DNA from 3 places in the Mesorhizobium sp. M0088 genome. Region 2 is predicted to be linked to each of the others. Evidence: predicted binding sites of a transcription regulator. Region 2 holds the regulator's gene; each other region holds the start of a gene.
The links. The regulator PhoB, encoded in region 2, activates phosphate uptake and scavenging genes when phosphate is short. The targets are predictions, from matches to a motif close to TGTCATNNANCTGTCAT.

Region 1 (3,273 bases), on a different contig from region 2:
GCGCCAGCTGTTCGACGATCTGGTCGAGGCGAAGCGCCGGCACCGAACGGTCGCCGCGCCGGCGGTCGGCAAGCAGGCTGTGGGCGTTGGCGATTGCGGCTTCGCCACCTTTTACCGCGACATACATCTTACGCCTCCATCGTCTTAATGCGCGTCGTGCGCGGCAGGCAGGCAATGCCGCCTGATGTGACGAGGATGATGTCGACGCCACGCGGAAAGCGCTTGATGTTCTGTTTCCACTGCTCGACGAAATGGCGCGGCATCTGTGCCGGCGCGATCGTGGCGCTGGTTTCGATGCCGGGACCTTCGAGCAACAGCGGCGTGCCGGAGACGAGATCGCCGACTTGCAGGATCAACGTGGTCGAACGGTCGGGATAGTCCTGCGTGCCCTGCGAAAAACCATCAAGCGACATCATCTCGGCCGGGGCCGCGATGAAGGCGAAATGCGCATCGGCCGGTGTGTTGGCCACGGGCGCGCCAGTGTGGAACCCAAGCCAGGATCTGATCGCGGCGGAAGCTTGCAGGGCCTGGTCGAGCCAGAGCGGGGTGTCGTTGTCGCACAGCGCCAGTGCGATGGCGCCGGCGGTCGCCGAGAGCGGCGCCATCGGGCGGGCGAAGGCCGGCAGCGGCTGCACGCTGCCCGGCCGAGCCATTGCGTCCATGACGGCGCGGAACACGGTCTGGGCGTCGAAGACCGGATCGGCGAAACCGCCCTCGATCGATTGCGCTGCAATGTCCATCAGTCTTCTCCGCGAACCATGGTGAAGAAATCCACCTTCGTTGCCGCCGTCTCGGCGCGGCGTTTTTCATGCGCTGCGGTCAGAGCCGACCGCAGGGGCGCTATCAGCCCGGTCTCGACCTCATTGCGGCGGGCAGGGTCCTGCCACAGCGCGTCGGCAATGGCCGCCAGCTTCGCCTTCTGCTTGTCGCGGCCAAGCGCATAGCAATGGCCGACCTGACCGGAGGGCAGCCGGACGGTGGCGCGGGTAACGGTCGCCTCGCCGACATTGAAAGGGGCGCCGCCGCCGCCGATGCGGCCGCGCAGGGTGACAAGGCCGGTTTCGGGGCCGCGCAGCAACTCGGCGTCCGAAGGCAGTCCGGCCTCATTCCAGAGCCGTACGATGTCATCGCCGCTGGATTGCGTAAGGGTTGCCATGGCGGCTTTGCGCTCGGCCTGGTCGCGGGCTTCCTGTCCTCGCATCAGCAGCATTCCTCTTTGTCAATTTGTCTATTGATGTAGACAACTATACAAATTATATCTATTATCTAACGCGTGTCCATGACGGGTGGATGACAGCGATAGAAGACTGGGCGCTGGAAGGTTGGGGCAATGATGGTCGGGCGGCTGTTAGCGGACAGCATCGAGCGGCGCAGTGGCGTTTCGCTGTGGCGGCAGATCGCCGACAAGATCCTGCATGCGATCGCCATCGGCGATTTCACGGAGAATGCAGCGCTGCCGCCGGAGGTGGCGCTGGCAGAACGCTATGGCGTCAACCGTCACACGGTGCGCAACGCCATATCAGCCCTTGTAAGGGAAGGCGTGCTGCGGGCCGAGCAGGGGCGCGGCACCTTCGTGCTGTCGCGCAAGCGGCTGTCCTATCCGATCGGGGCGCGCACACGTTTTTCGACAGGGCTGCAAGGGCAAACGACGGAACGGCACATCGTCCTGCTCGCCTCGTCGGTCGAGCCGGCCAGCCAGCGCGTCGCCGAGGGACTGGGTCTTCCCAAGGGAGCCGATGTGATCCGGCTGGAAACGCGCGGCGAAGCCGACGGACGGCCGGTGTCGCGCGCTGCCGGCTGGTTCGAGGCCCGGCGCTTTGCCGGCATCGATGCCGCGATGGCGGAAACAGGGTCGATCACCGCATCGCTGGCGCGTTTCGGCATCGACGACTATCTCCGGCAATCGACCGTGCTGTCGGCGCGCCATGCCGATGCGGCGGACCTTGCCGACCTCGACCTGCAGCCGGGCGCCATCGTGCTGGTCACGGTTGCCGTCAACGTCACGCCGGGCGGCCAGCCGATCCAGTTTTCCGAGTCGCGCTTTCCGGCCGAACGGGTGGAGCTGAAGCTGTCGGCGCTGTAGGGAGTGCCCGGCCCAGCTCGGCCGCATTCACTTGCCAGCGGCGGCGCATTTGAGGACCGGCTTCGCCGTTTGCCATGTTATGATCCGACCTCGATCACAGCCTTGATCAGGCCGGATTTCTCATGTGCCCAACGAGCCAGATCGCGCGGCGTGCCGGCGAGTGTGGTGCGGTGTGTAACGAGCTTGGCCAGGGGAACGGCGCCGTTGCGGATCGAGGCGGCGACGTGATCGAAGTCGGCGCGCAAGGCGTTGCGGCTGCCGATCAGCGTCATCTCGCGCTTGTGGAATTCCGGATCGGAAAAGCTGATGTCGTCCTTGACAACGGAGACCAGTACCAAGGTGCCGCCATGCGCGACATGGGCAAAGGCCGACTGCACCGACTGGGTGTTGCCGGTGGCGTCGAAGACCACATCGAAGCCTTCGCCTGATGTCGCTTGCCTGACCAGATCGGGCACCGCGCCGCGCGAGCCGTCGAGGGTCTGGAAACCAAGCTCATTTGCGGCGAAGGCGAGCCTTTCACTGCTCATGTCGAGCAGCGTCACGTCGAGTTCGGCGATGCGGGCGAAGATGGCGGTGCCGAGCCCGATCGGGCCGGCGCCGATGACCAGCGTGCGGGCGCCGGGGTCGGCGCGGGCGCGCCGCACGGCATGCGCGCCGATGGCCAGGAACTCGACTGCGGCGGCGTCGGCCAGCGACAGGCCGTTGGCCGGATAGAGATTTTGCGCCGGCACCAGGATCTGTTCGCACATGGCGCCGTCGCGATGCACGCCCAGCACCTCGATCCTGACGCAGCAATTGGGCTTGCCGTGCCGGCAGGCGATGCACTTGCCGCAGGAAAGATAGGGGTTGATCACCACGGGCTCACCAACGGCAAGATCGACGCCGTCGCCGGTCTCGACGATCGTTCCCGACACCTCATGGCCCATGATGCGGGGATAGGCGAGGAACGGGTGCTTGCCCTCGAAAATGTGGTAGTCGGTGCCGCAGATGCCGACATGGCTGACCGCCACCAGCGCCCAGCCGGGAGGCGGTGCCTCTGGTGCGGGCCGGTCTTCAAGGACGAGATCGCCGGGCGAACGGCAGAGGACGGCTTTCATGCGCTAATCCAGTCATGAAATCGCCGGCCCGTTGGTGTGGCGGGCCGGCGGTTGATTGCGGGATCGCTACTTGCCGCGGCGGCGCAGGCCGTC
Region 2 (3,273 bases):
TTCCAGGGGCAGGAGGAACCGCGGCGACCGGGAGGATATGAAAGAACATGTCGGTCGGAATCCGCCACGACGATCTGCGCCGCCGCAACCGCGCCATGGTGATCGCGGCAGTGCGCCGCGCCGGACAGCCGTCGCGAACCGAGATCGCCGCGACCACAAGCCTCAGCCATTCGACCATCTCGGCGATTTCATCCGACCTGATCGTCGAAGGCATCCTGACCGAAAGCAAGCCGAGCGAGGCCGGCTCGCTCAAACGCGGCCGGCCGCAGGTCGGCCTCAGTCTCAATCCGGAAGCGGCCGCGGTAATGACCGTGGTGCTGTCGCTGAACTTCCTCTCCGTCGCCGTCATCGACTATGCCGGCCAGGTGATATCCGAGGAACAGCGCCGGCTGGACACGCTGACGATGTCGCGCGAGTCGCTGATCGGGGAATGCACGGCCATCGTGCGGCGCCGCCTGGCAGATCCCGACCTGGACGTGCGCAGCATCGCCCGCATCGCGCTGGCCATCCAGGGCATCACCGACACCCGTGCCCGCGCCATGCTGTGGTCGCCGATCACGCCGCACACCGACATCGCCTTCGCTGACATATTCGAAGACGAGTTCGGCATCCCTGCCATAATGGAGAACGACTGCAACATGATGGCGGTGGCGCTGCGCTGGCGCGACCCCGATCGTTACCGCGACGATTTCATCGCTATCCTTTTGTCGCACGGCATCGGCATGGGACTGGTGCTGAAGGGTGAATTGTTCACCGGCACCCATTCTTCGGGCGGCGAATTCGGCCACATGATCCATCGGCCGAACGGCGCGCTATGTCGCTGCGGACGGCGCGGCTGCGTCGAAGCCTATGCGGGCAATTACGCCATCTGGCGCAACGCCAGGCAGATGGGCGAGGATGCAGAACCCGTTGCCGATGTCAGCGACGCCGACATGCGCGCCCTGGCTGCCGCGGCCCGCGAAGGTGACGGACCCGAACGGGAAGCCTATCGCAAGGCCGGCGAAGCGCTCGGCTACGGCCTCGGCAGCCTGTTCGCGCTGATCGATCCGGCGCCGGTCGCCATGGTCGGTGTCAGCGCCGCCGCCTTCGACCTGATCGAGCCGGCATTGCGGCAAGCGATTGCCCAGACCGCCGGCGGCCAGCATTCCAAATCGATTTCCTTCGACACCGAGCCGAACGAACTGCCGCTGATCCGCGAAGGCTGCGCCATGCGGGCGCTGATCTTCGTCGATCAGGAGATTTTTGCGCCGGGCGTGCAGGCAAGATCCGGTTTCGGCGGCAAGAACGTGGCGTGAGTTCAAACGAGGGAGTTCAGTCCTCTCGGATGGCGTATCCGGCGCCACGGATCGTGCGGATGACATCAGGCATACGGCCATTGTTGACCGCCTTGCGCAGCCGGCCGACATGCACGTCGACCGTGCGCTCGTCGATGTAGATCGTCTCGCCCCAGACATTGTCGAGCAGCTGGCTGCGCGAGAACACGCGGCCTGGATGGCGCATCATGAATTCGAGCAGGCGGAATTCCGTCGGCCCAAGCCGGATCTCGCTCTTCTTGCGATAGACACGGTGCGACTCGCGATCGAGCACGATATCGCCGACCTTCAGCACGCTGGACAGCACTTCCGGCTTGGCCCGGCGCAGCAGCGCCTTGACCCTGGCCATGAACTCCGGCGTCGAGAAGGGCTTGACCAGATAGTCGTCGGCGCCGGTCGACAGGCCGCGCACGCGGTCGCTTTCCTCGCCTCGCGCGGTCAGCATGATGATCGGCAGCCGCTCGGTCTCGGGACGCATTCGCAGGCGCCGGCAGAGTTCGATGCCCGAAACCGCAGGCACCATCCAGTCGAGCACCAGAAGATCGGGAACGTTCTCCTGCAGCCGGATTTCGGCCTCGTCGCCGCGCGTCACCACCTCGACCTGGTAACCTTCGGATTCAAGATTGTAGCGGAGCAGCACGCCTAGCGGCTCCTCATCCTCCACCACCATGATGCGTGGTGCGATCATCGGCTGGTCACCCCTGTTATGCCGCTGGCGCGGACATTGCCGTCTCGTCCTGCTTCGGACGATTGGCTGGCAGCTGCGTGCCGGTCAAAACATAGTAGGCATTTTCGGCGATGTTGGTCACGTGGTCGCCGATCCGCTCGAGGTTCTTGGCGCAAAACAACAGGTGCGTGCACGCCGTGATGTTGCGGGGATCTTCCATCATGTAGGTCAGCAGCTCGCGGAATACCGAGGTGTATTTGACGTCGATGCGTTCATCATTGTTTCTGAGCGTGGCAAGCGCAGCCGCGTCAGCGGCGGCATACTCGTCGACGACCCCCTGCACCTGGATCAGCACCAGCTGCGCCATCGCGTCGATCGAATGCGAAAGGTCGTGCGGCGTAACGCTCAGCCCGACAGTGCCGACGCGCTTGGCGATGTTCTTGGCAAGGTCACCGATGCGCTCGAGGTCGCCGGCCATGCGGATCGAACCGACCACCGCACGCAGATCGTTGGCCATTGGCTGGCGCTTGGCGATCAGCGTGATGGCGCGATCGTCCAGCTCGCGCTGGCGTGCATCCATGATGGCATCATCGGAAACCACGCGCTGCGCCAGCGCATTGTCCGAATTGAGCAAAGCCTTGGTCGAGCCACTGACCATCGAGCGGGCGAGATCGCCCATGTCGCGGATCAGCTGGCTGATCTGCTCCAGATCCTCATCGAAAGATGCAACGGTATGTTCACCCATGATCTTCGTCCCTCATATGCCTGAGCTCAGCCGAACCGGCCGGTGATGTAGTCCTGGGTGCGTTTGTCGTCGGGGGTGGTGAACATCTTGTCGGTGGCGCCCTCCTCGACCAGATAGCCTAGATGGAACATCGCGGTGCGCTGCGACACGCGCGCTGCCTGCTGCATCGAATGGGTGACGATGACGATCGTATAGTTCTGGCGCAGTTCGTCGATCAGTTCCTCGACGCGAGCAGTGGCGATCGGGTCGAGCGCCGAACACGGTTCGTCCATCAGGATCACCTCGGGCGACACGGCGATGGCGCGTGCAATGCACAGACGCTGCTGCTGGCCACCGGAAAGACCCGTGCCAGGTTCCTGCAAACGGTCCTTCACCTCGTTCCAGATTGCCGCCTTCTTCAGGCTCGACTCGACGATCTGATCCATGTCGGCCTTGCGCTTGGCCAATCCGTGGATGCGCGGGCCATAGGCGACGTTCTCGTAGATCGACTTGGGGAACGGATTGGGTTTCTGGAACACCATGCCGACGCGCGCCCTGAGTTCGACGAC
Region 3 (3,273 bases), on a different contig from region 2:
GCAGCACGTTGGCCTGGGTATCGATCTGCATAACCTGGCACTCGGGCAGCACCGAATGCACCTGCGCCTCGGCATCGACATTCTGCAGGATGGAGACGCGTGTCGCCGAGCCGCCGGCAAGCAGCTTGTCGAAGGTCTTGTTCTCGGCGGTCGGAAGGCTCAGCAGGGCGACGCCCTCCACGTAGTAAGGCCGGGAAAAATTGACTAGCTGCGAGCGCTGGGCGCTCATCGTCATGAACTGAATGGTGATGTCGACCTTGTTGGTGGTGACGTTGGGGATGCGCTGTGCCGGATCCTGCATCACGAACTCGACCTTGGTCGGATCGTCGAAAAGGCCCTTGGCAAGAATGCGCCCCATGGTGATGTCCATGCCGACGAGTTCGCCGGCATCGTTCTCGAAGTGCCACGGCGCATTGGTGCTGCCGGTGCCGACGATCAGCTTGCCGCGATCGAGCACGGTGCGCAGCAGGCTGTCGGGTGCTGCCTGGGCAGCGGCCTTTTGGGCATCGACGGTTACCGCCGCACCCACGACGCCGGCCGCGGCCAGTCCCGCCATTCCCAATTTCAGAAAATCACGTCTTCCGGATGTGTCGTTCACGGCGACCTCCTTTCGTTTGTGTTCCCCTTGCACAGGCAATACACGCGTCAGTGACGTCAAAGCGATTGTCTCTTACAAGAGACGCGTGTATCCTGTACAGGACAGATACTAACACCGGGTATCAACAATGCAAGATGGCAATGCCTCGGCACTTTCAGCCGGCGAGAAGATTTCGGGCTCCCGAGAAAAGGGGCTCAACCGGGTGCTCGAGATTCTGGAGTTTCTTCACACGACCCAGCGCGCGATCGGCATTGGCGACCTTGCCAAGGGCGTGAACGCGCCCCGCTCGACGACCTATACGCTTGTGCGGTCGCTGGTCGATGCGGGACTGCTGGAAATGCAAGGCGACGACAATCGCGTCTATTTCGGCAAGAAGCTTTATCTCTACGGAATGGACTATGTGCGGGGCAACGACCTGTTGAGGCGGGGGCGCCAAGAGGTCGACAATCTGTCGCGCGAGACCGGCGAGACTTCCGAACTGTGCATGCTGCAGAGCGGCCGCTATACGATCGTCCATGCGAGTCCCGGCACCAGGCCGTTCCGCATCAGTTCCGCCACCGGCTTGCAGATACCGCTGCCCTGGACAGCCTCGGGGCGGCTGCTTCTGGCGGGGCTGGAGAAGGCTGAGATCGAAGACATGGTGTCAAACGACGATCTCGTGCTGCCCGACGGGCGCAAACTGCGGCTCGACGATTTCGTCGCCGACATCGCAAAAGCGCGGATCACCGGCTATTGCGTCACTTCAGGCCTTGTCGATGCCTATACCAAGTGCCTTGCCGCGCCGGTGTTTTCAGCGCCGGGCAAGGTCGAGGCGACGATGTGCCTGGTGGTCCCCATCGATACATCCGAGGGGCGGACCGGCGAACTTATCGGCCTGCTGCGTGATCGTGCCGCGAAGCTTTCGATCGCCGTGTAGCGCGAGCGAGCGAACGCCAACTCACGCAATGATGTCGGGAATGATCTTGTCTTCCAGCGCCATCAGCCGGTCCTTCAGGAACAGCTTCTTCTTCTTCATGCGCTGAATCTGCAGCGGATCGCAGGCCATGGCGATCATCGCGTTGATGGCCGCATCGAAATCGGCGTGTTCCTGCTTCAGGCGGGAAAATTCTAGGCGAATATCGGCCTGTTCCTGATCGGACATTCTCTACCGTCTGCACGTCTGCGGCGCCCAAAACTGGGCCTGATTGGGCGGGACCGGGTGTTTTGTCACCGGCGTGCAGCCCATATCACATTTCAAGGTGTCGTGGAATGCTACCACGGATCATTCGACATCGCGGCCGGATGGTGGCACAGTGTCATTGTGCCGTCACAGAAGCGAACCTGCGGTGGACGCGCCGTGACGGTTGCAATCGAGGAAAACCATGAAAGGGAGAACCAATCATGTCTCTTGCATCCCATCTTGATGAGTTGCAGCGGAAACACGGCGACATCGAACGTGAAATCGATGACGCGATGAATCATCCATCGGTAGACGACCTCGAAATCGTGAATCTCAAGCGACGCAAGCTGGCACTCAAGGACGAGATTGAAAAACTAAGAGGCAAACCGACCACGCATTGATGCCCTCCTGACATAGCCGCCCCATATCCGCGGCCTCTTTTCCCGGCGGCACCCCGCCGCCGGCGTGGAGGGTTTTGATTTTCCAGCACCGGTCTGTCAGCCGAAGCTGGACTTGCACCCGGCTCAATCTCCGCTTCGGCCGTCGCCCGTTTCGCCAGATCATCGATTGTTTCTGGTCGCCGGCGGCGGGCGATTCCGGCCAGTGGCGACCTGTCGCCATTGACAAGCCATCTTTGCTCCTCCACCTCATGCCCGGACCTCAGCGCATCGGCCCGGGGCGTCGTTGTGCGTCCATGCAGGACACAAGATGCCCCAGAGACAAAAGGCTGCCGGCATGACCGGATATTTTTCCTCTCCTTTCCCCCGCCGCACGTCGGTCGGCGTCGATGTCGGCGGCGTGGTCGTCGGCGGCGGCGCGCCTGTCGTCGTCCAATCGATGACCAACACCGACACGGCCGATATCGACCAGACGGTTGCGCAGGTCGCAGCCCTCCACCGGGCCGGCTCCGAGATCGTGCGCATCACCGTCGATCGCGACGAGAGCGCCGCCGCCGTGCCGCGCATTCATGAGCGGCTTCAGCGGCTCGGCATCAACGTGCCGCTGGTCGGCGATTTCCACTATATCGGCCACAAGCTTTTGGCCGATCACCCGGCCTGCGCCGACGCGCTGGCCAAATATCGCATTAACCCCGGCAATGTCGGCTTCAAGGACAAGAAGGACCGGCAGTTCGCCGATATCGTCGAGATGGCGATCAGGCACGACAAGCCGGTGCGCATCGGTGTCAACTGGGGCTCGCTCGACCAGGAGCTTTTGACCCGGCTGATGGACGACAACCAGGACAAGGGTTTTCCGCTGACGGCGCAGGAGGTGATGCGCGAGGCGATCGTGCAGTCGGCGATCCTGTCGGCCGAGATGGCGGAAGAGATCGGCCTTGGCCGCGAAAAAATCATCCTGTCGGCCAAGGTCAGCGGCGTGCAGGACCTGATCGCCGTCTATACCGAACTCGCCACCCGCTCCAATCATGCGCTGCATCTCGGCCTGACCGAAGCCGGCATGGGCTCGAAGGGCATCGTCGCTTCGTCGGCCGCCATGGGCATCCTGCTCCAGCAAGGCA

Region 1: phnF (phosphonate metabolism transcriptional regulator PhnF) is a predicted target of PhoB. The motif match lies at 1,280-1,296, and genes of this name have one in related genera.
Region 3: NKJ67_RS34935 (YdcH family protein) is a predicted target of PhoB. The motif match lies at 1,892-1,908, and genes of this name have one in related genera.

What each region holds. Positions count from the first base shown of each region.
Region 1 is NZ_JAMYUI010000005.1:32,393-35,665, forward strand. Features, by position in the region: gene NKJ67_RS07485 (carbon-phosphorus lyase complex subunit) at 1-127, opposite strand, end outside; gene phnH (phosphonate C-P lyase system protein PhnH) at 129-740, opposite strand; gene phnG (phosphonate C-P lyase system protein PhnG) at 740-1,201, opposite strand; gene phnF (phosphonate metabolism transcriptional regulator PhnF) at 1,334-2,083, shown strand; gene NKJ67_RS07505 (zinc-binding alcohol dehydrogenase family protein) at 2,161-3,180, opposite strand; gene NKJ67_RS07510 (ABC transporter permease) at 3,247-3,273, opposite strand, start outside.
Region 2 is NZ_JAMYUI010000013.1:33,877-37,149, reverse strand. Features, by position in the region: gene NKJ67_RS16875 (ROK family protein) at 48-1,295, shown strand; gene phoB (phosphate regulon transcriptional regulator PhoB) at 1,312-2,001, opposite strand; gene phoU (phosphate signaling complex protein PhoU) at 2,018-2,725, opposite strand; gene pstB (phosphate ABC transporter ATP-binding protein PstB) at 2,752-3,273, opposite strand, start outside.
Region 3 is NZ_JAMYUI010000057.1:396-3,668, forward strand. Features, by position in the region: gene NKJ67_RS34920 (transporter substrate-binding protein) at 1-598, opposite strand, end outside; gene NKJ67_RS34925 (IclR family transcriptional regulator) at 726-1,514, shown strand; gene NKJ67_RS34930 (YdcH family protein) at 1,536-1,739, opposite strand; gene NKJ67_RS34935 (YdcH family protein) at 1,979-2,158, shown strand; gene ispG (flavodoxin-dependent (E)-4-hydroxy-3-methylbut-2-enyl-diphosphate synthase) at 2,493-3,273, shown strand, end outside.